2 linked regions of the Chloroflexus aurantiacus J-10-fl genome follow. The protein of the gene in region 1 interacts with the protein of each later gene in a pairwise test. Links are inferred from orthologs where the notes say so. Each region holds a gene or a part of one and is shown in the gene's direction. Other genes may lie near its edges. The genes, in order: dps and CAUR_RS13700.

Region 1 (15,594 bases):
TACTGCCAGTCTTGACGAAGGAACTAAACGGATCGTGATTGAGATGATCCAGGCTGCCCAACATGATGGGACAGCGATTATCAGTGTCTCTCACGATCTGGCCGGCCTGGGGGCGTATGCCGACCGTAAGTGGACGTTTAACGAGTGAGGTGGTGTGTGCAGTTTCTGCTAGCGAATGCAACCATCGTATTGCCTGACCGGGTAGTCGATAGCGGATGGGTGCTGGTTGAAAACGGTAAAATCGGCTCCATCGGACAGGGTAGCTATCCACAAACACCGACCGTACCCCAATTCGATCTCAGTGGTTCCTACCTGCTACCCGGCCTGGTCGATCTGCACTGTGACATTATCGAAAAACTGGTACAGCCGCGTCCTGGGGTTGAAATTGAGGTCGGGATTGCGATCCACGCTGCGGATCGGCTCTTACTCGGTTGTGGCGTCACCTGCCAGTTTCATGCGCTGTCACTGGATGATGCTGAATTTGGTGTCCGGAGCGAACGCTTCGTCTACGATTTTCTTCACCGCCTGTCCAGCGAACGGCACTGCGGGGCACGGCATCTGGTACACGCTCGGGTCGAAATCAGCAGTGATCGCGGCCTGGTTGCCCTCAAGACGATTGCCGGTCATCCGTTGTTGCGCCTGGTCTCGATCATGGATCACAGTCCAGGCCAGGGTCAATACACAACCGAAGCTGCTTTTCGGGCCTATGTAGCGCAGACGACCGGACGCAGCGCTGATGAAATTGATGAAATTCTGGCCCGTAAACGGGCCGCACAGGCCGACATTCCGTATCGGATTGATCAGGTGGTGCGCATCGCTCGCGATCATGGCTTACCGATAGCCAGCCACGATGACGACTCGCCGGAGCGTATTGCCCGATGGGCAGAATCCGGCATCCACATTACCGAATTTCCAACGACGATGAGTGCAGCGAAGGCCGCCCATACGAGTGGGATGTCGGTTGGCATGGGCGCACCGAACGTTCTGCGTGGCAAATCGAGTGGCGGAAATCTGAGTGCATTGAGCGCGATTGAAGCCGGTGTCGTCGATTGGCTCTGCGCCGACTACTATCCGGCTTCACTCTTACCGGTTATCTTTCGCCTGGCTGATCGCGGTACCCTGAGCCTTCCTGCCGCAGTAGCCCTGGTCAGCTACAACCCGGCACGGGCGGTCGGCCTCGATCACGTCATTGGCAGTATTCAACCGGGACGCAGTGCCGACCTCATCTGCGTGCGCCTGATGCCAGACCCGGTTGTCCAACAGGTCTTTGTCGCCGGCATACCTGTGTATACGTGGACAGAACAACACAACCCCTTACCCTTTGCTCACCACAACCGGCCTGACAGACCACTGCCGCCACCAGGCCCAAACCTGTAACAAGGCCCAACGAATAAGCCCTTCAGGAGCGAACGCACACAACAACGCAACCGGAATGCCACTGAGCCAGCGCCCCCACTCCGGCGGTGGCATTCCATCAATCGCCAGCATACCGGTGTAGCGAATGCTATAGCCGTTGAAGGTACCGATGGCTTCGATCCCAACCAGGGCCAGCCAGAAGATCAGGGCCGAGACACCCCAGCGGCGGGTCAGCGTACCGGTTGGCCACAAGAGCATTTCAAGCAGGCTAATCAGAACATACCCTACACCGAGCAAGATAATAGTGACGTAACCACTACTCTGTAAGGTAGAAATGAGCCAGATGACAAAACGCTGAAAACCTTCACTATGACCGAGCAGCCATTCGGTTATCAAAACATTGCTCCCGAACCACCATAACCCGGCCAGTGGCAGCAGAAGGACAACCAGAAACGGTTTGAGATAACGCATAGACCTGTGTACACGGTATCAAAAGCATTCATCTTGTATCAGTATACTGCAATACCGGTGTGCGATGATGAGGGTATTGCGAACAGATCTGGTATTAGAACGAATACAATCACAACGAGAGCTTTCCATGCATACCCATCACCCGGATCATCGGATAGATCGCGTTTCCAATATACTTTCGCACACCGGTCACTTGCCCACATCACCCTGCACTGCATTGCAGGAAAACACAGTATAATACATAGTAGAATGTAGTTCATAGTCCGTCTACATAACAATGCCTATGTCAGCGCTTACCGACACCCTTGACCGTGTATTTGACCGATTACTCTTCCTCTCGCCACCACCGGCATCAACCGAAGTACCGCTGAACAATGATGTGGGTGACGAGGAAGAAGTAGTGCCGGCAACGCCAGGCGAGCGAGCCTTTAGTTTCTCACTCTTCATCTCAGCGACCCGCTGCACGCTTCAGTATGTGCTGCTACCGGTGGTATTACCGCTGATCGGGTTGACGACTGATATTTCACTCCCCCTCGTTATTGTGCTTGATCTACTGGCAATAACCATGCTCGTGCGCAGTTTACGCTACTTCTGGCAAACCCGTCACCCGCGCCGTTTTGATATGCTCCCACTCTCCAGTGTTATTCTGTTTATCATTCTCTTTTCATTAGGATTCGATGTGTGGCAACTACTGACCTGATCGCCAGAAATGTAGCTGAGCACACCGATGCCTGCTCCTGCTTGATTAACAATTTATTCATGCAGGAGCAGGTATCTATTTCTGTATACACTCTTGTAACGTCATGCAGTAAAAGCGGTATACTCGTGAGGTCGGTAAAGAAATCAGCACATTATCACTGCCAGTATGACTGACAACACTATCTCGTCTCAATTCGATTATGATGACATCGCAACAACCTGGCGAGGTTTGTTGGAATGTATTGCTGAAATCATTGTTATTCTTGATATTGATCATACTATTCGTTTTGTTAACCAATCCTTTATTACTCTACTCGACTACGAACCGATTGCGCTTCTTAACCGCCACTTCTGCGAATTAGTGCATCCTGACGAATCCACTGCTGTCGAACAACATCTCAGTCAACTGACAGTCGGTCAATATCAATCTCAACCCTTGCGGGTGCGGTTGCAGCATCACGACGGGAGCTGGCGTATCTTTGAATTGCGGTCGTGTAATCGCCAGCAACATCCCGGCATTAACGGCATTGTGCTGAGTGGCTACGACATCACCCCATTGCTGGCTGCCGATTATGCATTACGTAGCCATCATGTGTGCTACCGCCAGCTCCTCGAACTGGCACCAATGATGATTATCATCAGCAGCCTGCCTGATGGAATTATCCGCTATTGCAATCCCGCCGGCGCACGCATTTTTGGTGTGAACACCCCTGAAGAGCTGTTGAACCGTCCGATTACCGAATTTTTGGCTGCTGACGAACACGCGATTATGTGGCAACGCCGGCAGGCATTACGCAACGGTCAACCTCTTCCTCCTATGCTCTATCACATCTATGCCCGCGATCATGTGGTGCGTGCAGTTGAGGTACAGGGAGTTCTGATCGAAGGTGCAGGCGAACCGCAAGTACTGTCTTTTGGCTACGATGTCACCGACCGGATTGAAGCCGAGCGTCGCCTCCACCTGCAAGTCCACGTCTTGTCCCAAATCAACGAGGCGGTGATTGTCACTGATCGCAGTGGTGCAATTGTCTATTTGAATGACATGGCCGCCTATCTTTACGGCGTCAATCCCGCCGAGGTGCTGGATCAACCGCTTTCACGCCTGTTTGTCGCTGAGCCATTACCCGCGCAGACCGTCGAATGGAACCCGCTCAGCCATACGCCAGGATGGCGCGGTGAACTCCTGCACCGCTTACCCGATGGTCGCACGATCATCGTCGATGTCAGCATTGATCCGCTTCACCACGATGAACTGGCAAATGGTGGTACGCTGATTGTTGTCCGTGACATTACCAGCCGCAAACAGGTTGAGGAGCGCCTCCGCCTGCTCGAGTCGGTTGTGATCCATACCAATGATGCTGTACTGATCCTTGATGCAGAGCCGTTATATTCACCCGGGCCATTTATTCGCTATGCGAACGCAGCCTGTAGCCGCCTGACCGGCTATGCCACCCATGAGTTGATCGGACGTAGCCTGCGCATTTTGCACGGCCCCGCTACCGATGTGATGAGCCTGCAAACTCTATGGCAGGCAATGGAACAGCGCAAACCGATTCGCCTTGAATTGCTCTACTACACGCGCATCGGTGAACCAATCTGGGTTGATCTGAGTCTGTCACCGGTCACCGATGATTATGGACAAACTACCCACTTTATCGCGTTACATCGTGATATTAGTGCGCAGAAACTGGCAGCATTCCTCGAACATGATCGCTCAGAAATCCTGGCGCTCCTCCTGCAACATAGTCCAGTAACCACAGTTCTGACCAGGCTGGTGGAGTTGATCGAACGGCAACGACCGCACTGGCTGGTATGGGTAGGCATTGACGGGCATGCAACAGCTTCAAGTGAACGACTACTCGATGAAGCTGAACGCCTTGAAGCACGCATTCGACAATTACTTGCCCATCACCATCGCACCACAACCCCAATCTCGATTAATGTACATACCCACTGGACTGAACTGAGCCAGTACGGTGTTACCGGCTGCTGGCTCTGGCCACTCGCCGGTGATGATGGCGCACTGGCTATCTTCCACACCCAAACCGACTGGATGCCAGAACGTGATCAGTCGCTGCTCCGTGTTATTACCGATCTGCTCAACCTGATCGCCGATCATACCCGACTGAATGCCCAACTCCACTATCAGGTGCGCTACGATCCTCTGACCGGTCTGCCGAATCGCCATCTCCTCCAGGAGCGGATCGAGCTGGCATTGCGTGATGCACGTGAACGCCGACATACGGTTGCTTTGCTCTTCATCGATCTCGATGGCTTTAAACAGGTGAATGACTCGCTGGGCCATCCGATTGGTGATCGCTTCCTGAAACACGTCAGTCAGGCATTTGCCGCCTGCGTCCGTCCACAAGACACCCTTGGTCGGATGGGTGGTGATGAGTTCTTGTTGCTGATGCCCGATTTGCCCGATGCCCGGCTGGCCGATATTGCAGCTCAACGTCTCCTCGATGCATTGCAGACGCCGTATATCCATGAAGGACAGGAGCTGCGTTTGACCGCCAGTATCGGTATCAGTCTTTTTCCACGCGATGGCGTCGATAGTGTGACGCTGCTCAAAAATGCCGACAGTGCAATGCATCGGGCAAAGGAATTTAAACGAAGCGGGTTTTTACACTACCGGCCCGAACATAGTCGCCGTGCTCATACCCGGCTGGCACTGGAAGTTCAATTGCGGCGCGCCATTGAACGTCAGCAACTGATCGTCTACTACCAGCCACAGTACGATCTGGTTACCGAACAGGTTGCCAGTGTCGAGGCACTGGTGCGCTGGCATCATCCACAACGCGGACTGATCCCACCGGGTGAATTTGTCCCTATTGCCGAAGAGAGTGATCTGATCATCGAGATCGGTTCCTGGGTGTTACGCGAGGCATGTCGCCAGGCTATGGCCTGGCACAAGGCCGGCTACCCTCTCTTGCGCATCAGTATCAATGTGTCGGCCCGGCAGTTACTACGACCCGAGTTTGTCTCTGAAGTGGCTGCGATCTTACATTCCAGTGGGCTGCCGGCAAACTGGCTTGAGCTGGAGATCACCGAAGGAGTGATGCTCGATGACCCAATCTATGCTGCCCGCCAGATTGATCAGTTACGTCAACTTGGTATACGTATCGCGCTCGATGACTTCGGTACCGGCTACTCTTCACTGGCCTATCTGCGCCAGCTTCGCCTCGATGCACTGAAAATTGATCAGGCGTTTGTGCGGGCCATCGACGAGCAAAGCAATATGGTCACCAACAGCCGTGCACTCCTCCGCGCAATCATCAACCTGGCCCACAGCCTGGGTCTGGCAGTGATCGCCGAGGGGGTTGAGACACCTGAACAACGCTCGGCGCTGATCAGCATGGGTTGCGACATCCTGCAAGGCTACCTGTTTGCGCATCCACTCCCGGCAGATGAGGTCTGGCCTACCATTTTGCGCTTACAGAATGGTCGTGCCCCGGCAGATTAAGTAGTTTACCAGAAGTTACCGCTCGTGATCGCACCGTCACACTAACGGTGACCTGTGTGCAGAGACAAAGAACGGCGTTTCCACCGGGCAAGCCGTTATGGAAACGAGCAGCACCTGCATCCATCTGCGCTGAAATCATCCACTGGATTGGTTGCCTTTCCCTCTCGTCATGCGCGTGCCGCACAGTTTGGCGTGCGGCAGCCATGCTGCCGCGCCAGCCGTACTCGCGATCCGGCGCCTAGGGTAGCGGTACCGCTGCGGGTCGAGGGTGCATCTGCGCCGGAGGGAATACTGCTGCCCAGACCGGATTGCCTGTGACGCATCATTTGGCGTGCGGCAGCCATGCTGCCGCGCCAGCCGTACTTGCGATCCGGCACAGGTCACAGCGCGAACCATGTCGTTACGTGACTCTCGTCTCAGGCACGGAGACACCACCGCTCTGGCACATGACCGACCGGCCATGCTTCCACATACCCGGTTGGACTGCCGACAAGCGACACACAACCATCACCCCGTCACTCCCTCACCCTCTACCGGCACCGGTATCTGAGCCAGAATCTGTTCGAGAATGGCGGTCGTCGTCTGCCCACGCAGACGCGCCTCGGCGGTCAGAATGAGCCGATGGTTAAGCGCCGGTACCACCATCGCCTTCACATCATCCGGCAACACAAAACTGCGTCCCGCCATCGCTGCTCGCGCCTGTGCCAGATGAGCGAGCGCCAACGAACCACGTGGACTCGCACCGAGTTCGATCTCGGCCCGCTCACGGGTCGCCCGCGTGATCGCCACCAGATACTGCCGTACCGGTGGATTGATCGCAACCCCACGCACCGCTTCCTGCAACCCTCTGACTTGCTCTGCACTCACAACCGGCGCTAACGACAGATTACCCGCTGGTGTCAGCGACCGCTGCACAATCTCTTCTTCTTCCACTGCACTCGGATACCCCATAGCGACCTTGATTAAAAACCGATCAAGCTGCGCTTCCGGCAACGGAAAGGTACCCTCCAGCTCTATCGGGTTCTGCGTCGCAATCACCAGGAAGGGACGCGGCAACGGGCGCGTCTCACCATCAATCGACACCGTCCGCTCCTGCATCGCTTCGAGCAGCGCACTCTGAGTGCGCGGCGTGGCCCGGTTAATCTCATCGGTCAACACAATCTGGGCAAAGATCGGACCGGGACGAAACTGAAACTCACCGATCTTTTGGTTGAAGAACGATAGCCCGGTTACATCAGACGGCAACAAATCCGGTGTAAACTGAATCCGCTGAAACGTACATCCCAACGTACCGGCCAGCGTGCGCGCCAGCGTCGTTTTACCAGTACCCGGCACATCTTCAAGCAGCACGTGACCTTCGCATAGCAAAGCGGCCAGTAACAAATCAATGATCGCTTCCTTACCGACAATAACACGGCCAATTTGCTCACGAATCGCGGTCGTGACCCGATGAATCTCGGCAATTGCTGTTTCGGAAACTGTTGACACAACGAATACCCCATTCCAAATCGAATACCAGGGTTGCCCACAAGACATGCCTGGAGCATCGGCATTATACTCGCTCTTGCGCAATGTGTGCCTCGCTAGTGACAATACCGTATGCTACCTTCCCCACGGCATCGTCACATAGTACCCATCAGTTCCCCCCAAACCGGTCGCAAATATCGGATGACCGGTTGTTACCAGCGCCCGTGAGCCGGCAGGAGTGAAATTCATCGCCACCGCAATCCGATCTGCGGTTATCACTATGTATTCTTTCCAGGTGTTAAGCCGGCCTGATCCAGCACCGGCACCGCAATGCGCTCTACACGGGCCTCTGCCCCCAGCCCACCCCTCAGAGCGAGAGGGTTGCACCAGCGAATCGCATCTTTGCCATCACGACACGTTTCGTTCTTTCCAGATGTTGAGCCGGTTTCATCCAGCACCGGCACCGCAATGCGCTCTACACGGGCCTCTGCCCCCAGCCTACCCCTCAGAGCGAGAGGGTTGCACCAGCGAATCGCATCTTTGCCATCACGACACGTTTCGTTCTTTCCAGATGTTGAGCCGGTTTCATCCAGCACCGGCACCGCAATGCGCTCTACACGGGCCTCTGCCCCCAGCCCACCCCTCAGAGCGAGAGGGTTGCACCAGCGAATCGCATCTTTGCCATCGAAACATGTTCCATACGTGTAACCCAAGTTGCCACCTACACGGTGAGCAGGCACGGAAGCTGACTGCCAGGATCGGCGCTATGTTGCCCTCAACACCGTGTGGCATTACCGCATAAACGATGTGAGGAGCAGCCAGTTCTTATGGACGCACTTCATCACGCCTCATGGTAGCAAACCAGGTTATGCACATCCTCTGTGTCCTCCGTGTCTCTGTGGTGACAAAGGTAGCAACTTGAGTTACGTGTAGTATAACCCCCGGACTGGCAAAACTACCCTTACTCTGGTATGATGAAAGCATCAGTGATGACACCCTTTCCTGCTGTCATCGCCACAACCAACCGTCATCACTACGGTTTTGGGTAAGACGAGAAGAGGAAGGAGGGAAGACATGGCACAGACTACGGAATTTGCTACCCGTATAGACATTCCCGTCGAGCGCCGTCGCTCGCTGATTACTATGCTCAACCAACAACTGGCTGACACCTTCGATCTGATGAGCCAGGCCAAACAGGCGCACTGGAATGTCAAAGGGCCACAATTTCTGGAACTTCACGAACTCTTCGACGAGCTTGCCGCTCGGCTGAATGGGTTTGTCGATCTGCTGGCCGAGCGCATTACCGCATTGGGCGGGATGCCGCTAGGTACCGCTCGCATGGCTGCTGCCGCATCGCGGATACCCGAATACCCCACCGATATTACTGACGGCCTGAGCCATGTGGCGGCGCTCGCCGACAGGTTTGCCGCATATGCCCAAACCACCCGCCAGGGGATCGATTTTGCGACTGAGCTAAGCGATCAGGCAACGGCTGATTTGATGACCGAGATTGCCCGTGCTATCGATAAAGACCTCTGGTTCCTTGAGGCACATCTGCAAGGATAACAGCGTACACCTACGGTCTATCAGTGCCATGACGCTGTTATGCGTCGTGGCCCTGATCTGCTCTGCCTGTGCTGCTGCGCCACCTGCACCAACCGCCACCGCCGTGGCATCTCCTGTCGCGATCCGTTCCACACCAACACCATTTCCAACCAACACCGCGATTCCAACGGCGACACCGGCACCAACAGCAACACCCGCTCCCCGTCAGCTTACTGTTTGGGTGGCAGAACCGGTCGCAGCACAGGCCGTTGTCGCGGATGCATTGCAGCAGGCAGCACAGATTGCAGGCATCGAAGTGCTGATCGTTCCACGCGATCCAGACGGCCTCTTGCTGAGTCTGGCTACCGACCGTTTGCTTGGCTTACCCCCACCTGACCTGATCTGGGCCAATCAAGAGGGGCTGGTCGGGCTGTTAGCCGATCAGTCACTGGCGCCATTGGACATCGATCTCCCCGCCGATCTCTTACCCGGCCTGCGCAGCCTTGCCGGTGAATCCACCACGGTATGGGGTGCACCAATCACAGCCCAAGATATGCTCCTCTTGCTGTATCAGCCCGACCGCGCATTGCCGACAACAGCCACCGATCTCGTCACGGCAGCCCAGACCGCACGCACTCCAGAGCGAGCCGGTTTTGTGCAGGGTTGGGGCGCAGCGCGCTGGATGGCCCCGTGGTTCTACGCTGCCGGCGGCTCCTTCACGACTCCCGATGGCAGCGAACCGACGCTTGATACACCGGCAATGACGGCCACCCTGACCCTGCTGCGCGACCTGTACCGGGCCGCGCCTCGCAATGGTGACAGCTACGCCCGCGGTCAACGTCTGCTGGCGCAGGGAATGGCGGCTTACGCGATTGATGGCGACTGGGCATGGCAGACATATCAGACGATCAGTGACACCTTTCAGATTGGAGTTGCCCCATTGCCGGCCTTTGCCGGCGCTCCGGCCCAACCTTTAATCGGTGGCAGTCTCCTGATGCGCCATCGCGCTGGTCAGGCTACCACCACCGATATTACTGCCCTGCTCAAGACCCTCTATCAACCGGAGGTTCAACTACGCCTGAGTGCAGCACTAGGGAGGCTACCCGCCCTGAGCAGCCTGCTTACCGATACCAGCATTCAATCCGATCCACGACGTGCAGCAGCGGCAGTTCACGCTGCAAGTGCCCCTGGCCTACCACCCACACCGGCAGCGCGTTGTGCTATCTTCGGTGTTGAGTCCTACCTGTACAGCGTCACCATCGGCGACATAGCCCTCAACGAAGCACCCGCCCTGATGCAACGGGAGGCGTTGGCCTGTCTACGGCGAATAGTGCAACCATAGCCGGGCCATGAGCGTCATACTGACAGACATGCCGGACTCTTGCAGAGTGCAGAACGAGGCGAAGCAAACCGGGCGCACGGGCCTTTAGCCCACCTGAGTTGACCGAATCGTGACCCTGCACTTCACGGTAAGCATAGAAAGGGAAGGCTATGCATTGCCCCCGCTGCAACACAGTATTACCCGATGATGCTCGCTTCTGCATCGAATGTGGCACTGCGGTACGTGTAGCAACCGGTGAAACCATTCAGCTACCACCGACGGCTGATGCAGCCATTACTTGCCCGGTATGCAGCACCGCCAATCCACCCTATGCGCGCTTTTGCGTGTATTGCGGCGAAGCCATTCAGCGTAGTGCCGGACAACCAGCCAGCAACGTGCCACGTACCGTCTCCCCACCTCAACCACGACAGGCACGTCTCGACGAGTTTGATGCAGGGATTACCCTGTTGCTCATCGGTGCTGCACTCCTGATCCCGGTCATCTTCCGGCTACCACCGATGATCTGGCCCAACTTTCTCATGGTACTCGGCATTGCCCAGATGATCATTCACCTGCGGCGGGGAACACTTACCTCGGGCATTCGTAACGCCATCTGGCTGTTCGGGCTAGGGGTACTGTTTCTCATACCACGACTACTGTTACCCGGTTTGTTCTTGCTCGTTGGCCTCACCCTTCTGCTGGAAAGCTGGCGCTGGACACGCCGGACTCCTTCGTAACAGGATTGTAGGGGCGGGTTCTAAACCCGCCCCTACCGCACCCGCCCCTACAGCCGGGTTCGCCGGACGATCTGCGTCGTGCATAGACCCGATGGCAGGAAACTGTCATGAAGATTTAACATTACCCTACGCTCAGAGTTGCTCTGATGTCATCGCTCAATAGAATAACCGTGCCATCAGACTTCGCCCCACTCTGAACAGAATCAGAAGAGCGACCATGATGGCCGCTCTTCATCGCACCATGGTGCCGGAGACGGGACTCGAACCCGTAAGGGGTTTCCCCCAGCGGTTTTTAAGACCGCAGCGTTTGCCTTTTCGCCACTCCGGCGCACCATACCGTAACTGTTCGGCTTCCCATTATACCACTATTTACGGTAATGGTTGTAACAACTCTCCGGCACACCATCCCTCAATACCGGCACTCCGCACCTGCCACCACGTCAGTCCATCGCGCTCAACCGGGCCGGCAATAATCTCCACCTCGGTTCCGGGTGCCAGAGCAACTCGAACTGCCGCATTGGTCCCCGGCTCAACCCGAACATTGAGAGCAGGTATTTCGCTACTGACAGTCGCTCTCCTTCCAACTGCCAGTCCTGTCGGAGCAGCAGTTGGTGGTGCTTCAGTGGTTGGCGTAACGTCTGCAAATGCAGGCGACGGCGTTTGTCCGGTAATCGGTGTTTCGCCTGGTGCTAATCCCGGAGCCTGACCGGTCGGTACCGGCGACAACCCGCCAACAGTGACCGTCGGCAACACCGATGGCGTTGGGTTTTGCAGGAAGAGGGCAACTGCCATACCGATCACAAAAATGCTCACAATAATCAAGGTGGGAGCAATCCAGCCCGGCACAACCGGCACACGCTCATTGCGAGCCATCGGATCGGACAGACCCCGATCACCGAGTGCCCGGATCCGCCGTGCATCATCGTACTGCGTATGGCGATCACGGAGACGTACCTGCACCGGCTCATCGTCAGGCAGCGTTGTCCGCGCCTGCAAGGGTCGGGTTGATCGAGGGCGATCCGGTTCGGCTGGCGGTACAACCTGCACCCCATACCGGGGTAACAGCATGACCGCCAGCCGCTGATAGGCCGCCAGAGTCTCACCGGTCACCGCCAGATGCTCGCCACGGGCGATCCGACCACGCAGTCGATGCAGACGCTGGACAGCATCAACCTCCTCTGGACTAAGTGGCGCCTGATCAAGCGTCTGCATCGCCGTCAGGACACCGGCAAAAGGGCCGAGCGCTGCCGATGATCTGATGCGCAAAAGGTGAGCACGCAACGTATCCTCAATCGCACCATGCAGGCTGAGCAGGGCCAGTTCCGGTACCTCGCGACGCGCTCGCGCCAGGGTGTATTTTTCCCGCGCCGACTCCATCAGCGTGAGTGGATTGACTGTAGTAGACTCGTCACCGGCCAGCGTCATTGCAGTTCCGCCTCTAACAATTCACGTACCCGCTGGGCATTCGCCTGCCCCTTTGTTGCCCGCATGACCATACCCACCAGAAACTGGATGGCCGTTGTCTTACCCTTGCGATATTCAGCAATCGCTTTTGCCGCTTTTTCATCGGCCAGCGCTGCACGTACTGCTTCCAGCAAGGCGCCATCATCGCTAATCTGCGTCAAACCACGCTCGGCCACCAGTGCTGCCGGATCGGCGCCGGTCGTAAACACCTCCTCGAAGAGCTGCCTGGCCACGACGCGGGTAATCGTGCCCTGCTGTACCAGATCAATGAGCGTTGCCAATCGCTGTACCGGCATCCGTTCGATCAGCACCGTTGCCGGCTCGCCCCGATCCTTCAGCAAACGGAACCCTTCGTTCAACACCCAGTTCGCAACCTCTTTTGCGCCATCAGGACGGTTAACTGCTGCGACTGCCGCCTCGTAATAATCGGCAATTGCCCGTTCCTGCGTTAGCAAATCGGCATCTTGCCACGATAGGCCGTGGGTTGCCATCAGCCGTGCCCGGCGGGCATCGGGCAGCTCAGGTAATTCAGCCTGGCGAGCAGCGATCCATTCTGGCGAAAGCACCAGTGGCGGAATGTCAGGCTCGGGAAAATACCGGTAGTCATGCGCGTACTCTTTCGAGCGCTGCCCTTCGGTACGGCCAAGATCCTCTCGCCAGCCGCGCGTCTCTTGCTCGACAGTACCACCGGCTTCTAAAATGCGGATCTGGCGCTCGATCTCATACGTCAATGCCCGTTCCACAAACCGGAACGAATTGATATTCTTGATCTCAACCTTCGCCCCAAAGCGTTCAGAGCCTGCCGGGCGGACACTCACGTTGGCATCACAGCGCAATGCACCTTCTTCGAGATTACCACTGTTGGCACCAATCCAGACCAGAATTTGCCGAATCTTCTCGAACGTCAGGCGCGCCTCTTCAGGAGTACGAATATCAGGTCGGGTAACAATCTCCATCAGTGGCATTCCACTGCGGTTGTAGTCAATGAGTGAGGCACCGTCAGGACTGTGAATCAGGCGACCGGTATCCTCTTCGATATGCAGCCGCTCGATACCGATGCGACGCACCTCACCGGCAGCAGTCCGTATCTCGATAGCACCATCGCTACAGAGTGGTTCATCGTATTGGGTTATTTGAAAGCCCTTCGGCAGATCGGGGTAAGGGTACGACTTGCGGGCAAAGATTGAGCGCTCGTTCACCCGACAGCCGAGCGCCAGCCCACAGAGCGCTGCAAGCTCTACCGCACGGGCATTCAGTACCGGTAGTGCACCAGGGAGACCGAGACTCACCACCGATACACGTGTGTTCGGCGGTGCACCGGCATAATCGGTACTGCATCCATCGAACATCTTCGAGGCAGTTAACACATGAGCATGAATCTCAAGACCAATAGTGGCGATATACTCTGGCATAGGCTTCCTCGTGTAATGGTACATCGCCTCTATTGTACCCGGTTTTTCGGCTTATGGCGCGACTACGTGGTATATACGGGTAAATGATTGGAGTGCGGAAGCCGTGCTTCCACACCGACCGTGATCGACGCCACGCGCGTGTCGCACCGAGCATCCTGCCGGTCATAGAGAAGTCTTCCTACCTGTCCCCGCCAGCTTGCAGGGCGGGCAGAACGTTCGAGCGTATAGCAGGGATAGGACTTGAGGACGACCAGAACGTCCTCATCCCCGCTCCTTCTCCTGCAGTGCGGAAGTGGGGAGCATTGAGCGCTGCGCCGGAGTTCCTGGTTGCGGTGGACGTTGTGGTTGCTCAACTCAAGTTGTTACGTATGCTGTGAGCAGACCACGGCGGCTGACTGCCAGGCTGAACAGCACGACCTTGCACGCAACACCATAGAGTGTAACCACATGCGCGATGTGAGGAGCCGCCAGTTCCTGTAGATGTCATACGTCACCCCTCACGGTAGCAATCCGGGTTACACCCATTCTCTGTGTCCTCCGTGTCTCTGTGGTGATAAAGGTAGCAACTTGAGTTAGAACTTATGTCATAAAAAGCTGTCCTATCGCGCTCTAATAACCATCTCCAGTGCCATCACGTGCTGCATTGGTTGCCTTGCTCGCCCATCATCCGTGTGTTGCGTCGTTTGGAGTGCGGCAGCCATGCTGCCGCGCCAGCCGTGCTTACGATCCGGTGCGTGGCATGCTGTTGATCCGGCTGGTCACGCGGATGCGGTGTGCCTGTCACGATCCTGGAGTCGGTCGGTAGAATGAGATAACTTCTGGTAGATGTTTTTTGAAACAAGTTCTAGTATAATCCAAGTTGCCACCTACGCTGTGAGCAGACCTCGGCGGCTGACTGCCAGGCTGAACAGCACAACCTTGCACGCAACACCATAGAGTGTAACCACATGCGCGATGTGAAGAGCCGCCAGTTCCTGTAGATGTCATACGTCACCCCTCACGGTAGCAATCCGGGTTACACCCATTCTCTGTGTCCTCCGTGTCTCTGTGGTGAGATATAAGGTAGCAACGAGGAGCCGCCAGTTCCTGTAGATGTCATACGTCACGCCTCACGGTAGCAACCCAGGTTACACCCATCCACTGTGTCCTCCGTGTCTCTGTGGTGATATATTTCGGCACACACAACCTTGCCGCTGCACAACGTGATAACCGATTTCTGGTATAATGACTGGCGAAAAGGTTTTTCACATTATGAAAGGAGGGTTTGCATGACCACCTCCCGGTTACCGGCTGGCGTGACGATTACCGCACCGATTACTCCCGCATACGCCGAGATTCTCACTCCCGAAGCACTGGAATTTCTGGCCACACTCCACCGCCGCTTCAATACCCGTCGTCTGGAACTGCTTGCCCGCCGCGCTGAACGTCAACGCGCAATTGATGCAGGCGAGCGACCGGATTTTCTGCCTGAGACAGCCCATATCCGCGAGAGCGAGTGGACGATTGCCCCCATCCCACCCCAGATTCAGGATCGGCGCGTTGAGATTACCGGCCCGGTTGACCGTAAGATGATCATCAATGCGCTCAATTCAGGGGCAAAGGTGTTCATGGCCGATTTTGAAGATGCCAATACGCCAACCTGGCAGAATCAGGTTG
Region 2 (15,441 bases), 530 kb from region 1 along the record:
CGAACGCGATGCCAGTCTACCGCCGGTACCATTCGGCAATACCTCAAAACTCTCGCGTTCGTGGATCGGTGTGCCGCTGATGATTAGTGACGCAGTGGTTGGTGTGATCTCACTGCAAAGTTATCAGCCTGGCCGCTACAACCACGAAACGCTCGATCTGTTGCAGCGGATCGCGAATGTCATTGCGCTGGCGCTGGAAAATGCGGTACTGGTTGAAGAGCAGGATCGGCTCAGTCGGGAATTAGCCACACAGTTAGCAGCGCGGCGCGAAGAATTAGCGGCACTGAGTGAACTGGCGGCAACACTGGTCGATACACGATCCCTGCACGAAGTCCTGGATCAGGCACTGGCTATTGCGATTACGACCCTACATTTCGATGCCGGTAATGTTCGTCTCCTCGATGAGACGGGTTCGCTACTGGTGTTGTGCGCACAGCGAGGGTTTGCCCAGGAATACATTGAACAAACTCGTCAAATCCCGCTCGAAATCAGCCCCTTGCGTGAAGTGGTTCTGAAACGACAGCCACGAATTATTGACCGTGACTGGCAGGCTCGTTACGATCCGGCAACATTTCCTCTGCATCTCTTCCCGCCCTTCGAGTCGACCATCAATATGCCACTGGTGGTCGGAAGTCAGGTCCTGGGAACATTGAGCCTGTTTGGTTTTTCAGCACGCGAACTGGCCCCCCATGAGCTAACCCTGGCGCAGGCGGTGGCGAACCAGATTGCGATCCTGGTCGAACATAACCGACTTACCGAACAACGTGAACGTCAGATTGCGGAATTACGTGCATTGCGTGAGATCAGTCTGGCTGCCTCAACGGTGCAGACGACACGCGAATTGCTTCAGCGGGCGGCATTGGGTTTGCAGAACTGTATCAATCTCGACGCTTTCACGATGGTGATCTACGATCCGGTTCGCCATCTGATTAGTGACGGGATTATCCTCGATGAAGGAGAGTTTTTCGATTTCTGGATCGGCCAACCTCCGCCGCCACGTTCACTCACCGCCCGTATTCTGCGGGAGCGGCAACCGATTTTTTTACGCGACCTGTCACACGAGATCAGCTCATTGCCTGATGTCGAAGGGGTCATCATCGGTGCTGAACGAATGGCGCGGTCGTGGATGGGGTGGCCCCTGCTCGACCGTGATGGTCAACCAATCGGCGTTGTCTCGGTTCAGAGCTATCAGGCCAACGCTTTCACGCCTCGCGATATGGAGTTTCTCGGCAATGTTGCCGCCCAGTTATCGTTGCACGTCAAGAATGTGACGTTGCTAGCCCAACGTTCACGCCAGATTGCCGAGCTGCAAGCGATTAATCAGATTGGCAAGCTGGTTGCAGAATCCTACGACCTTGAGCGCATTTTGAACGAAACCCGGCGGGTTGTGGTCGATTTGACAACCGCATCGGTCTTTTACTTGCTGCTCTGCGATCCGGTTTCGCGCCGGGTACAGCATGCGACATTTATTGAACACGACCGCCAGATCGGGCATGATCTGGTTGGTAAACCACCGCCACCATCCTCCCTTTCTGACTGGCTCCTCACCCATCGCCAGCCCCTGCGCTTTGATGATCTGGCGGTTGAACGTGCCAGAATCCACGCAATGGGGATCAAACCGCACCAGATCGGCTCGGTGCATCTGATGCGCTCGTGGGTCGGGGTGCCTATCCTGTCTTACAATCAAACCGCTATCGGGGTGCTGGTACTCCAGGACGAGCGTCCGTATCGTTATGATGATGATACGGTTGATGTGCTGGCTCAGATTGCCAACCTGATTAGCCTGGCCGTACAAAAAGTACAGTTGTTTGAAGAGCGAGAGCGTCAGGTACGCGAAAATGCACGTCTGTTCGAGGCTGCGCAGGCCCACGCAATTGCAGCCGAACGCCAGGCAGCCCGTATGGCACTGGTTAATCGCATTGCCGGCTTGCTGGCTGCTCACCTTAACCAGCAAGAGATTCTCGAAATTGCCACTCGTGAACTGGTGCAGCTCTTCTGGGCCGATCACACCGGCCTGGTGCTGTTTCAAGACGAAGAAACCGGGATTGTGGCAGCAGAATATCCACCAACCGGGATTGTCGGTTCTGTGATTGATCTCTGGCAGAATCCGCTGGTTGATGCCTTGCGCACCACTCGTCGTCCACAGGTCATTCTTGATATTGAGAGTGACCCACGGGCAGCGGTATCACGCGAGCGGTGGCGTGAGATGGGGGTGCGCTCGCTGGTGATTGTGCCGTTGATCAGCCGTGATCGGGTGTTTGGCTCGATTTCGTTTGACAGCTTTGGCGAACCACGCTCCTATGCCGACGAGGAGCTGGAACTGATGATGACGGTAACAACCTCGGTGGCGACGGCTTATGAAAATGCATTGCTCTTCGCCGCTGAACAGGAGCAGCGCCGTACTGCGGAGACACTGCGCGAAGTTGCCCGCGTCTTGAGTTCAAGCTTCAACCCCCACGAAGTCTTACAGCTCGTGTTGGCAGAGCTGCGTAAGGTTATTAATTACGATACATCAACCATCATGTTGCTCGATGGGCCAATCTTGCGGATTGCGGCTGCCAGTGGTTGGCCCGCTGATGAAGTGCCGTTAGGGCGAACGCTACCGGTTGCCGATAGCGGTGCCGGCCAGGTCGTTCGCGAGCGACGCCCTATCTTATTGGTTGCGCCACCTGATCGTACAATCTGGCCGCCCGGCGATATGGGTGAGCATATTCTGACCTGGCTGGGGGTACCGCTTATCGCAAAGGGGCGTGTGCTTGGCGTATTAAATATTGATTCATACCATCGCAATGCCTTCAACGAACGTGATCTGGAGGTTGCACTGACCTTTGCCAACCACGCAGCACTGGCAATCGAGAATGCGCAACTCTACCAGGAGTCGGTGGCCCGGGTGGAACAAGAGATGGCGATTGCACGCCAGATTCAGTTAAACCTCTTTCCACAGGAGTTACCGGTGTGTCCTGGACTGCGGGTCGCAGCCCGTTGTTTACCGGCCCGTGAGACAGGTGGTGATTTCTACGATGTGATCGATCTTGGCTCACGGATTGGGGTCATTATCGGTGATGTGAGCGGGAAGTCGTTACCGGCGGCAATGTTGATGGCGGTTGCCCGTTCCACTGCTCGCTCTGAAGCGCGCAATCATGAATTTCCGCGTCTGGTGCTGGCCGAGACCAACCGCTGGCTGGTCGATGATGTACCACGTAATACCTTTGTCGCCCTGGGATATGCGTTGATCGATCCAATCGCGCAACGCTTGATCCTGGCGAATGCCGGTCAGTTGTCACCGTTGCTCCGCCACGCCGACGGACGCACGACCTTCCTGGAAACCGCCGGCGCATTGCCACTCGGCATGCAACGTGATGCCCGCTACAATCAGCTCGAACTCGATCTGGCTCCTGGCGATACGTTGGTGTTCTATACTGATGGTGTGGTTGAAGCCCAGAATCGTGAGCGTGAGATGTTTGGCTTTGACCGCCTTGAACGGTTGGTGCGTCATTTGGGACACCTGGAACCCGCTGATCTGCTAGAGCGGCTGTTATCGGCAATCCATGGATTTACCGAAGGACGAGTCGCTCACGATGATATGACGCTGGTCGTTGTGCGGGTGAACCCATAGGGTGTGTTGACGCTATCTGCGTCTTCTCAAGCTGTGGGTTCTGTTTACCCGGCGTCATTTCCTCTCAATACGATGGTACGGCATACTGCACTACTATCCTGGAACGGAGCTGAATGGTGCTGAGCGTTGTTGAGCCGGCAGCATTATGGCTGTTTGTGCTCGCCATTCCTCTGCTTGGGCTGATCTGGCTGGGTCGTACTGATCTCCACCGTCGCCTTGGGCGTGTGCGATTATGGTTGCTGGTGGTGGTACGTTGTCTGATCCTGGCAGCGCTCGTATTGGCCGTGGCCGGCCTTCAGATCGGTCGACCGGTGAATGCTACCGCCACGGTTTTTCTGCTCGATGTTAGCGACTCAGTCTCACCTGCCCAACGGGTAGCAACATTCGATTTTATTGAGCAGGCGGTGGCTACCGCCGATCCCGACGACCGTATGGCCGTGATCGTGTTTGGCGCACGAGCAATGGTCGAGCGCGTGGCCGAACCGCCCCGTCCACTGAACCGGATCGACGCGCTGGTAGCCGGTTCACGCACCAATATTGAAGACGCCATCCAATTGGGACTGGCAATTTTGCCCGATGCGATGCATCGACGGCTGGTGTTGATCTCGGATGGCGGTGAGAATGCAGGTCAGGCGTTAACAGCCGCTCGTTTGGCGGCTGCCCGTGGCGTTCCGATTGAGGTCGTCATCCTGTCGGCGGAGCGCGGCCCTGATGCGCTGATCACGGCCTTACAGGCACCGACGACGGCTGACATCAATCAGAACATTCCGCTAACTGTTCAGATTGAAAGTGAAGTCGAGGGCGCGGCGACGGTGCAGTTGATCGCTGATGGTCAGTTGCTGGCCGAACAGTCCGTGACGGTGACACCCGGTCGCAATCAGATTGCATTTTCTGTACCGGCACGCGAGAGTGGGTTTCGCCGCTTTGAAGCGCGTCTGATTGCTCCCTTCGATACCCAGCCGGCCAACAATCGGGCGGTGGCATTTACCTTTGTCAGTGGCCCACCGCGCGTGTTGTTGTTAACGGTGGGACCGGAACAGGCACTGGCACTGGCCGAAGCATGGCGTGCCGGAGGGATTGAGGTGACGGTGCAGACACCGATGCAGGCGCCGGCCAATCCACTCGATTTGCGCTCCTTCGATGCGATTGCTCTAGTTGACACACCGGCGAACGCGGTTTCGCTGGCACTTCAGCGCACCCTGACGACCTACGTGCGCGATCTGGGCGGTGGACTGCTGTTCATTGGTGGCCCCCAATCGTTCGGCGCCGGAGGCTGGCGTCGTTCTCTGCTCGAGTCGTTATTTCCGGTTTCGCTTGATCCGCCATCGCGCGAGGAACGCTTCGATCTGGCGCTGACGCTGGTCATCGACCGCAGCGGGAGTATGAGCGAACTCGTGGACGGTTTGCGCACCCAACTCGATCTGGCCCGTGAAGCGGCATTTCAAGCGAGCCTTGGGTTATCGCGTCAGGATCAGCTCTCGATTATCGCCTTCGATAGCGTTGCCGATGTGATTTTACCGTTGCAACCACTCCCTGATCTGGCGACAATTGAAGATGCGCTGAGTCGATTATCTGCCGGTGGCGGCACAAATATTCGTAGCGGAATGGCACTGGCAGCCGAGACCATTGCCACGGCTGATGCCCGGATTCGACATGTGATCCTCTTGACCGATGGTGTCTCCGAGACTGAATATGCCGATCTGGTTGCCAACCTGCGCGCACAAGGGGTTACGGTCAGTACGGTGGCGATTGGTCTGAATACCGATCCAGAACTCGAACGAGTGGCGCAGATCGGTGGCGGTAAATACTACGTTGTTCGTCAAGCCGAAGCTCTGCCACAGATTCTGCTGGAAGAGACTGTCCGGGTGGCGAATCGCGATCTGGTAGAAGAGCCTTTCACACCTGCACTTGCATTACCGACACCATGGCTGCGCAATTTCAGCGCTTTGCCACCACTGCAAGGGCGGAATGTCGTTGCCGAACGGTCAATCAGTCGGGTGCTCCTGGTCGCCGATGACGGATCGCCGCTCCTGGCGACGGCCCAGATCGGTGTTGGGCGGGTGCTGGCCTGGGCAAGTGATATGACCGGACATTGGGCGACTGCATGGTTATCCTGGTCAGCATTTCCCCGTTTTGCCGCCGGATTGGTGTCTGAAGTACTCCCACTCAATAGTGATGATTATCTATCGCTCAGCGCAACGGTAACCGCAGATCGAGTTGAAATTGACCTTCAGGCCCGTGATCGCAGTGGATTGCCTGTTGAATTGGGCGAGATTCGCAGTCGCATTAGTGGCCTGGCCGATGAAGTCGTGCCAGATTTTGTGCAGATCGCGCCTGGACGGTATCGTGCGATCACCACCATCGATCAGATGGGAGCGTATCTGGTACAGGTGAGTGCAACTGACCGCAACGGGATGCCGCTCGGCACGGTTGCCACCGGTCTGACGGTGAACTACTCACCGGAGTATGGACAGTTTGCGGCGAATCCTGGCCTCATGACCGAACTTGCAGCATTGACCGGTGGTCAGGTTAATCCGCCGCCAGACCTGATCTTTGCTCCAACAGAACGTTCGGTGTACGAGGTCTGGCCGGTAACCATGCCTCTAATCTGGCTGGCACTGGCATTATTGCCAGTAGACATTGCGCTACGTCGACTCTTTGTCGCAGTGCCCGACTGGCGTCCTGTTGTCATCCGCCGACCGCAGCGCAAACCACCGGAGGCGAAACCATCTTCATCAGCGCCAGCCCCAACCTCTACCTTACCGCAAAGCGACGAAGAGCGGATTGCCGCACTACTGGCAGCGAAACGACGCCGTCGCCGGGATGAGTGATGCTTTATGCTATACTGCCAGAAGGATTTGATGGTACAACAGTAGTTGACGGAGGAGCCCATGTCAACTGAACAACCAGCAGTCACCGTGCGGCCTGCCGTCTCATTTGCGGTTGCCAGCGATGAGGAACTTGAACGGCCGTACCGGGTTATTGTTCAGAACGACGACGTGACTCCCATGGATTTTGTCGTCATCGTGTTGCGTGTCTTTTTCGGGCTTGATCTGGCCCGTGCCGAACAGGTGATGCTTACTGCCCATTATGAAGGGCGTGCGCTGGTAACGGTACTCCCGTTGCAAGAAGCGCAAGAGCGTGTCTATCAGGCTCATCATGCAGCCCGCGAGGCCGGCTACCCGTTAACCTTTTATCTTGAGCCTGATGAACAGTAACGTTTCCGACCTGGTACATGCGTCCCGCATTTTGAAAGATGGAGTTTTGCCCAACTATGAATCTCCGGCCCCGTTTGTTTGCCATTGCCCTGATTTGCATGGCTTTCATTGCCGGGTGTACATCAACACCTCGTGCTTCAATGCCCTCTGAACCGGTGCTGGCTGCTGCGCCGACGCAACCGGTGATCCCTACCCCGCTTCCGACACCTGTACCGGTCTACGCCGACGGCACTGAAGTTGCCGGTGTGCCGATTGGTGGCTTGACGGTTGCAGAGGCAGAAGCAGCACTGAGCAGTGCGCTGTCGGCGAGGGTAACGCCGCTGCGACTGGTTGCCGGTGCATATACGCAGACAATTGAGCCGACGGCAATTAATCTGCACGCCGACCCGGCTGCATTGCTGGCTGCGGCAGCGCCGGCGTTGGGGAGTAGTACGCCGGTACGTGTACCACTCCAGCTTAGCTTCGATGAAACAGCCCTCCGTGAGCAGATGACGACGTTTGCTGCCGAGTCGGCTCTGCCACCCCAGGTCACAGTTATCACGTCAACTGACGTGTTGTCACGGAGCTTTGCCTACATTCCCGGCCGGGCGATTGATCTCGACCGCTCGCTGGAGATTGTGAGCGGCTTGCTACGCCGTGGACGGGCAACCGAACCGATTGCGCTGACTCTTTGGCCGACTACCGAACAGCCGCGTGCTTCGCTTGAACAACTTACCACCCAGCTCGAAGAAATGGCTGAGGCATGGGATGGTGTGGCTGGGGTTTATCTGTATGATCTCGCCACCGGCGCTGAAGTCGCGGTGAATGCGCGCAGTGTCTTCCCCGGCGCCAGCACGATCAAGACGGCTATTATGCTCTATGCCTACACGAAACTTGAAACCTTTACCGAACGCCAGTGGCGGCGCATGCGCCTCATGATCATCGAGAGTGACAACCTGGCGGCAAATGACATACTGGCTGCCGGCGCCGGTGGTACCGGTACCGATCTAGCATTTCGCGGTGCCGAAGAGATGAGTGATATGCTGGCCGATCTTGGTCTGGAATATCTCTATCTCTACGTCCCTTACGAGTCGACCGATTACATCCGGCTGTACAACGTCAGGTATCGCTGTGGGCCAAGAGACCCGGTCGGCGAGCCGCCGTATACCGAGACCGGTTGCGCACTGCGGGCAACTCCTTACGCTATCGGGCAGATCTACCGCATGATTGACGAGTGTGCACGCGGTGAAGGTGTGCTGCTTGAGAAATTTGAACTGCTCAATCCAGATCGATGTCAGGAGATGCTCGACTTGCTGGCTGAGAATGGCGACAATAGCCGGATGGTTGCCGGTCTGCCAGAGGGAGTACGGGTCGAGCACAAATCGGGATGGATTGACAACACCCAGGCTGATGCCGGGATTGTACGCTCACCCGGTGGTGATTATGTGTTGGCCGTGTACGTCTACAAGCCACTGGGAGATCGGGCAGCCTGGCCCGACTCGCTGCTCGGCGGAGCAATTGCCGATTTCAGCCGTCTTGTGTACACTGCCTACAATCCAATTCAAATTGATCCGGCTTCACAGGGAGACACACCATGACCGGTCTACCCATCAAGCGCATGGTGCTCTACAAACACGGTGTTGGCTATTTTGAACGACAGGGCACCTTCAGCGGTGACACCTTAACGCTCACCTTTCCCCTGACGGCAATGGACGACGTGTTGAAGAGTCTGGTTGTCATTGACCGCAGCGGCCAGGTGCGCAACATCGACTTTGCCACCCCTGAAGACCGCGCCGCGCTGCTGGCTCGCGGGAGCATTCAGCTCTCGAACGAACGGAGCCTGCTCGATTTGCTGCGCGATCTGCGTGGACGCACTGTGCGCCTGACCCTGACCGGCAAACAGGGCGAGACGATCACCGGTCAGGTGATTGGGATAGATGTCGAAGATGAAAAACCGCTGCGTCGAGCTATTGTGAGTCTCTACCTCGCGGAAGAGCGGGTGGTGCGTCCGTTTGCGCTCGATGATCTGTTACGAGTTGAACTTGTCGATGAAAAGGCGCATCACGATCTGTCCTTCTTTTTGCGCGCTGCCCAAAACGACGAGCGCAACCGCACGGCGACCGTACACCTGACACCGGGTGAACACGATCTCTTGATCGGCTACGTGGCGCCGGCACCGGCCTGGCGGGTTAGCTATCGTCTGCTCTGCGAGGATGGTGCCGATGGTGCGTCACGCTGCTTCCTCCAGGGTTGGGGGCTGTTCGACAATCAGCTTGAGGAAGATTTGGTCGATGTTGCGGTGACGCTGGTTGCCGGCCAGCCGGTTTCGTTCCGGTATCGTCTATACGAACCGCAGACGCCGGAACGCCCCTTGCTGGGTGATGTACCGCGCCCACAGCCAAAACCGATGGCCCGTATGCGGAAGATGCCGGCACAGGAATACGACATGATGCTGGAAGCAGTGGAAACGATGGCACTGGCAGCACCTGCCCCCGCTCCCGCCCTGACCATTGAGACGGTAACCGACAGTGTACGTGCGGTCGCGGTGGGTGAAGATCAGGGGGCGCTCTTTGCGTATCGGGTCACGCAGCCGGTCAGTGTCGGACGAGGTCAATCGGCAATGGCGCCTATCGTTGGATCACAGATCAGCGGGGCGCGAGAGCTGGTGTACAATCAGCGTCGGCTGGACAAACACCCCCTGGCCGCCATTCGGCTCAAGAACGAGACTGACCTCACCCTGGAGCAAGGGCCGGTCACCGTGCTGATCAATGGCGAATACGCCGGTGAAGCGGTACTACCATTCACCCGTGCCGGTGCCGGGTTCACTGTCTTCCACGCTGTTGAATTGGGGGTGACGGTACTGGAAACGACGCATGAGACCCGCCATCTCCACGGGATTCGGCTTCACGATAGTGATCTATTGATCGATGAATATATGCTCTTGTTCCGGCAATATACGATCATCAGCACTCTGCATACACCATCTACCGTGATCATCGAGCATCACCGCACTGCTCATACCGAACTGATAGACACACCACCGCCCCTCAGCGAAGAGGGTTTCATCGCACGTTGGGCAGTGAATGTACCGGCTGCTGATCAAACGGTGTTCACAGTGTGCGAGCGACGGCTACTCTCGCGCAGCCAGTCAATCAGCAGTCTCACCGGCGAACAGTTGCAACACTTCCTCCGCGACAAACTGCTCGACGAAGCGACCTTTCAGCAGCTTAGCGGAGTGCTCAAACTCTACCGCCAGATTGACAAGGCGCGCAGGATGATCGCCGAACACGAAGTCGAACAGCGACGTATCCTGGAGCGCCAGCAACACCTGCGCCAGACCATTGAACCACTGCGCAGCACTGGTGAAGAGGGGGCATTGCGTCAGCGTTACGTCGCGACCCTGGCACAGCTCGAAGATCAGTTCGAGCAGATCGCCAGATCAATAGCCGAACAACAGACCACCATCGAAAAACTCACAGCGCAGATCGAACGTCGGTTACAGCGCCTTTCTGCACTGAAACGTACAGCGTAAACCCATGATGCGCGACTACCGGACATTCTTTGCCATTGTGCTTGCCAGCCTGGCCGGGTGGATTATTGCTGTCGCAGTCTACACCCAGATCGGTGACAATCGCAGCCCGGAACTCTTGCGCTGGCTGGCATTGGTCATTCTGATTACACCACTCAGTGGCTTGCTCGGATGGATTGCTATCCGGCGCCACGAGTGGCGTCTGGCCGCTGCGTGCTGTGGTGCGCTCTACTTTTTCACGCCCTTCGTGGCTGCCCGCATCGAAACCATCCTCACCCCCGATGCGGCGCGCCAGACGGTAGGGCCGCACACGGTCTATTTTGTCAGTGTGCTGGCATTACACCTGCTCGGTGGGCTGGTGCTGGCCTGGTGGCGGGGAAGGTGATCGAACGGATGACAGGCAATGTAGGAACGTGATCCTTGTTGCTACTGGAACCTGTTGTGAATGTTGTAGGTCATACGTGAAATCATCCATCCCCTCAGGAAGCAACCCTGCTTGATAGTATATCTTCCACACCTCACGGATCGATTCCGTCTGTCTGGAGTGCGGAAGCCTTACTTCCGCACTCACTGCATGTTACGCCAGATGCTTATAGCTCGATCCTGAGCACAGCTATTCCGTTGGTCCATTTGAGTGCAGCATGTTACAACATAGTGGCATTCATGCCCATTATTTGACTATCACGGCAGTTGGTTTGTCGTTTATGCTGCAATAGGCAGTGGTGAGGTTCAGATCGATATTCGTCCAACCTTACACCCCCTCGCGCTCAAGCGTACTACCTTCGATGGCAAATGTGCATAACAGGCTCTGATACCAGTTATGAGCGCTGAATAATTGGCATAAAGACTCGCCAGCCTGCCTCGTATATGCTGACTGTCCCGGTAATCTCATTGGCCAGGAAAAGTAATGCCCGTCCGGTTGGACTCTGGTTTGCCGGTATGAAGAGAACGATTTCTGGGCCACTATCCGGACCAACAGTGTCACCGCTGAAGGTGCGATTGTTGACATATTGCACGAATGTCGGCATGTCAGGTGTGCTCACATCGAAGATCATAGCACCACCCTGCCGTTCCAGTGCGACAAATGCGTAGGTTCGACCGCCGATCACACCAAGCGTCAGCCCCTCTGGTTCGGGACCTTTGTTATCGCTCCGGCTATCAAAGTCGTTTTCATCATTGTTACTGTTGAAAAATTCAGGATACGTTGCAGCAACGATCCTCTCAATCTGGTCGCCACTGTCGAATACTAACTCGCCGTTACCGTTCCAGATCGAGAAGGAACGAGCACCAAATACGTGAATCTGGTCAAATTGACCATCGTTGTCGAAATCACCACTCGCATTACTAACAGTCAGGCGGCCCAGGGCTGTGTTTGCTTTCAGTGCAGTTGCATTCGGAAATTCGGTAGGATCGAGCTGATAACTGTTGCTTCCCAGGCGCACCTCTTCATTAAAACCACTGTAAGCTCGTGCATCGCCCTCATTAACAGTTACCAGATACAACTGACTTCCAACCGTGTAGGAGGCAATTGCATCCGGTTGGTACATACCGTAAACCGGCCAGTTAGCAATGTTGATGGCATTATCCCTGTCACTGGCATCCAATCCATTGCCGGCCAGCAGATGATTCTTTAAACCGAGTGAGCGCACCCACTCGACACTGGAAGTTTGCAGGTTAATTCTGGCAATGGCATTATTCTCCTGGAGGGTAACATACGCAGTCTGGCTGTCAGCAGTTACCGTGATATATTCAGGCTCCAGATTCTTTTGCACTGCATCAGGATCACCTGCAGTTGGCCCAAAGATGCGGGTATCCGTATCAAATTGACTCCGTCGGGCACCGCTAATCTCGAAATCGGCAAAGCCTATACTAATGACATCAGCATCGGTCAAGGCTGAAATATCACCGTCGACTGGGATAACACTGATTGTTCCATAGGGATCAATCGTGTAGTCATCATTTGGCTCGCCTTCGTTGGCAACTAACAGGCGTGCGCCATCCGGGGTGAATGTCAACATATCAGGTAATACACCAACCTGAACCTGATTGATGAACTGTCCCTGGGCATCAAAAAAGACCACCGAGCCGGGATCGGTTTTCGGATCAGCTTCAACTGCCACCACAACCAGATTGCCCCGTACTGCAACACTATTCGGTCCAGCACCGTAGGCAGAGAGATCGATACGATTGGTGCGAGTCAGACTGGGGGTATCGCTGAGCTCGACGATATCGAGTGAGTTATCGGCGCTATTCGTTACGTACAAGCGATTGTTGCTGACCGCAACAGTTTCAGCAGAAGCTTCGCCAAGACCGGTTGAATACGTAGCAAGAAGCGTGAATGTGGGGTGGATTGATGACGCGAGGACGGGCAGTGGAAAAATCACAACGAGCAACAGCACAGCAATGACGAACGTGGTCAATTTGCGTAGATACATGGCAACCGTTCCTTTAAGCTTACACACGGACACATGCATCTACCAATATAAAAAAGTTGTATTAAATGAGTGTAATACCGACATTAAGCATTGATGATGTGTATGCTTTGAATAGTGTATTAATGTAAGGGTGGTCATCTTCAATTGTGTGTAACGGAATGATCCAGCACGCCGATGGTAGGGTTTCATTCCCAACAGCTTCGGCAGTAGAGCTTATTGCCGGTGCTGGCAGGCAACGCAATCACCGCTGCATCAACGGCACAAAGACCTGATGCCACAGCGGGACAGCCATCGGCTCACTAACCAGTCCTGTTGCATCACGCACACGGACGAAGAGCTGGCGGGTTTCGCCAGCCTCCCATCGCCAGCGGATTTCCGGTACCAGCGGTAGCCAGGCTGCCGTGGCGAAATCGGGGGTGGTACTCAGTTGTACATCCAGTGGTGTATCTTGATCGTGGGAATCGAAGCGCAATCGCACAGTGTCAGTTTCGAGCCACTCAGTCTGGATGCCGGCACGTGGTGGCAGATTGAGCGTTACTGTCTGCGATACAACAGTCGTGTTTCCCGCTCGATCAACGTAGGACACCTCTACCACATGATCGCCTTCAACTGACGGTAAACTCCAGCGATAGCTGTCGTAATACGGTAACGGATCGCTCTGCTCACCGTTAATGCTCAACGTCACCGCAACAATGCCACCGTTGTCGTCCATAGCATTGGTGTCAATGCGGATTGTGGGTTCATTGACAACGACCGGATCGGGGGACAGGGCTGGTGCTGTGGCAAGAACAGCAATTTCGGCTGGTGATAAGGGATTAGCAAAGATCGCCAGGTCGTCAATTGCCACGCCGGCAGCGGGACTACCGGCGCTAAAGCGTCCGATATACAGCAGCGCACCAGGAAGATACGGTAAGACGGCGTTATTCCGCTCGGCAACCAACACGCCATCGATGTAGAGGGCTTTATACCCATTCGCAGCATCCCAGATCACCGCAAAATGGTGCCAGCCGGCACTCAACGTATCCGGTACGCTCAGCAGGTCTTCGCCGCTGGTGGCATCACCCACCGTCCAGAACGTCCACTGCGCACGACTATCGGTTCCAGACCGATCCCGGCGCAGGGCCAGGGTTCCAGTATAGACAGGCACCCCTTCCGGTTCGGCACTCGTCGCAAACAGATAGTGGCGATTAAGGCTATTGCCGGGGAAGGTGGTCGGTATCTCAACCCATAAACTTATGGTTCCTCGTTCAAGATCGAGGTTGCCGGTCGTGGGTAAGGCAACGATGGCGTTGTCGCTCACCATTGCCTGACCGAAGCGACCGCCGGTAAAGCGTGGATTGCCACTGAGGTATGGGATGCTCTGACCAACTGTCTGGAGCGCATGCCCATCGAAACTCACGGCAAGGCGGAGATGGTCGGGCGGTGCGACACGCATCGTACCAATTGGCGGTGTGGTGTCAGACACTGGTGGCATGTAATCAGGCGGTGTGAAATCGTAGGTGCCGATTAGATCAGGATGCCAGAGCCAGGTACTGGCTGCACAACCGGCGTAGGCCGGGCAGGGATCGGGGCCGGGGCCGAACCAGCCATACGGATCAACCTGTTTGCGAATACCCCCTTCCCAGCGCCGGACTTCAAAGTGCAGATGCGGAGTTCCGCTCACCCCACTGGCACCGCTCACACCAATCTGCTGACCGGTTGCAACGCGCACCCCATTGCCCTCGTTGAAGATGGGTGCAAATGCACTCAAATGCCAGTAGACGGTCTCGTAGCCGTTGGGATGAACAATGACAACGCCAAGACCCCGTGACTCACGAAACGCATACGCCGTACCACTTGCGGCAGCAAGGATCGGAGTGGAGAACGGTGCATCCGGGAAAACATAATCATGACCATCGTGGCTATTGTATTGCACGTTTCGCCGGCCAAGATAGTCAACCATTTCATTGTTGCCATCACCCCCGGTATCGACCATTGGGTAAAGATGATCGAAGTAGGCAAGATGGTTGACCCGCGTACCCATCGGCCATGGCGCCCGTAACCAACCGGTAACATCGGTCGTCACCACGACAGGTGGCGCGAGCTGACCATCGAAATAGGTACGAAGTGCCGCTGCGGTTGCTTTCACTGCTGCCAGCCATGTCACCGAATCACGGCCCTGAGCCAGAAATCGCTTCATGGCAATCCACTCAGCCGGCTCATCAAGTGAGATGGTGAGTGTCAACCCATCTTGTAATCGAATGGTTGGCGGTTGCTGATACGGTCCCAATCCAGCCCGTAATTCCCGGTTAACCCATGTGATCTGTTCGGCGAAACCGGTAGGGCCGTGCAGGCCGAAGGGGTGACTCAAGGCGGTTGCTGGCGGAGCAGGATCGCTGATTAGACCCGCTGTTGCTTCGAGCAGGGCCAGGGTAAGGAATGGACTGACGCCGAAGTAAATGCTCTGCTCTTCGATAATCTGGGCCGCAGGTTTCCCGTCAACATCGAGTTCTTTCAAGGGGCCGGGCTGCCGGGCGAGAAACTCAGCCACGCTCCATCCACCGGTCGGCTGGGCGTGGACCGGATTGGCGATAACAACGAAGCTCACGATGAGCAGCCAGGAGGCGAAGCGATGCATAAGTGACCGTATGCAGCAATGGTTCGATGTTGTACCTATACTACCAT

Evidence for each region.
Region 2: the proteins of dps (region 1) and CAUR_RS13700 interact in binary tests that used the Escherichia coli proteins (3 or more experiments, as listed by UniProt). The link is inferred for Chloroflexus aurantiacus J-10-fl from one-to-one orthologs.

The regions. Positions count from the first base shown.
Region 1 is NC_010175.1:4,001,506-4,017,099, reverse strand. What follows is about bases 7,354-10,279. They hold dps (DNA starvation/stationary phase protection protein Dps), read left to right. Parts: upstream 7,354-8,533; coding sequence 8,534-9,025; downstream 9,026-10,279. Other genes in these bases: CAUR_RS15665 (sugar ABC transporter substrate-binding protein), read left to right, coding at 9,054-10,279; CAUR_RS15680 (hypothetical protein), read right to left, coding at 7,595-7,738; CAUR_RS15685 (AAA family ATPase), read right to left, coding at 7,354-7,528. Also shown: CAUR_RS15710 (phosphonate C-P lyase system protein PhnL), read left to right, coding at 1-148; CAUR_RS15705 (alpha-D-ribose 1-methylphosphonate 5-triphosphate diphosphatase), read left to right, coding at 157-1,377; CAUR_RS15700 (hypothetical protein), read right to left, coding at 1,315-1,827; CAUR_RS15695 (hypothetical protein), read left to right, coding at 2,111-2,527; CAUR_RS15690 (sensor domain-containing protein), read left to right, coding at 2,693-5,992; more of CAUR_RS15685, read right to left, coding at 6,500-7,353; more of CAUR_RS15665, read left to right, coding at 10,280-10,346; CAUR_RS15660 (zinc ribbon domain-containing protein), read left to right, coding at 10,496-11,062; CAUR_RS15650 (SH3 domain-containing protein), read right to left, coding at 11,432-12,487; Asp-tRNA(Asn)/Glu-tRNA(Gln) amidotransferase subunit GatB, read right to left, coding at 12,484-13,938; aceB (malate synthase A), read left to right, coding at 15,207-15,594.
Region 2 is NC_010175.1:3,473,706-3,489,146, reverse strand. The notes cover bases 5,398-8,170. They hold CAUR_RS13700 (ATP-dependent Clp protease adaptor ClpS), read left to right. Parts: upstream 5,398-6,507; coding sequence 6,508-6,834; downstream 6,835-8,170. Other genes in these bases: CAUR_RS13695 (serine hydrolase), read left to right, coding at 6,891-8,170; CAUR_RS13705 (VWA domain-containing protein), read left to right, coding at 5,398-6,447. In the rest of the region: CAUR_RS13710 (GAF domain-containing protein), read left to right, coding at 1-3,616; more of CAUR_RS13705, read left to right, coding at 3,730-5,397; more of CAUR_RS13695, read left to right, coding at 8,171-8,411; CAUR_RS13690 (hypothetical protein), read left to right, coding at 8,408-10,345; CAUR_RS13685 (hypothetical protein), read left to right, coding at 10,350-10,727; CAUR_RS13680 (choice-of-anchor I family protein), read right to left, coding at 11,161-12,777; CAUR_RS13675 (LamG-like jellyroll fold domain-containing protein), read right to left, coding at 13,019-15,394. UniProt on the Escherichia coli protein: Involved in the modulation of the specificity of the ClpAP-mediated ATP-dependent protein degradation.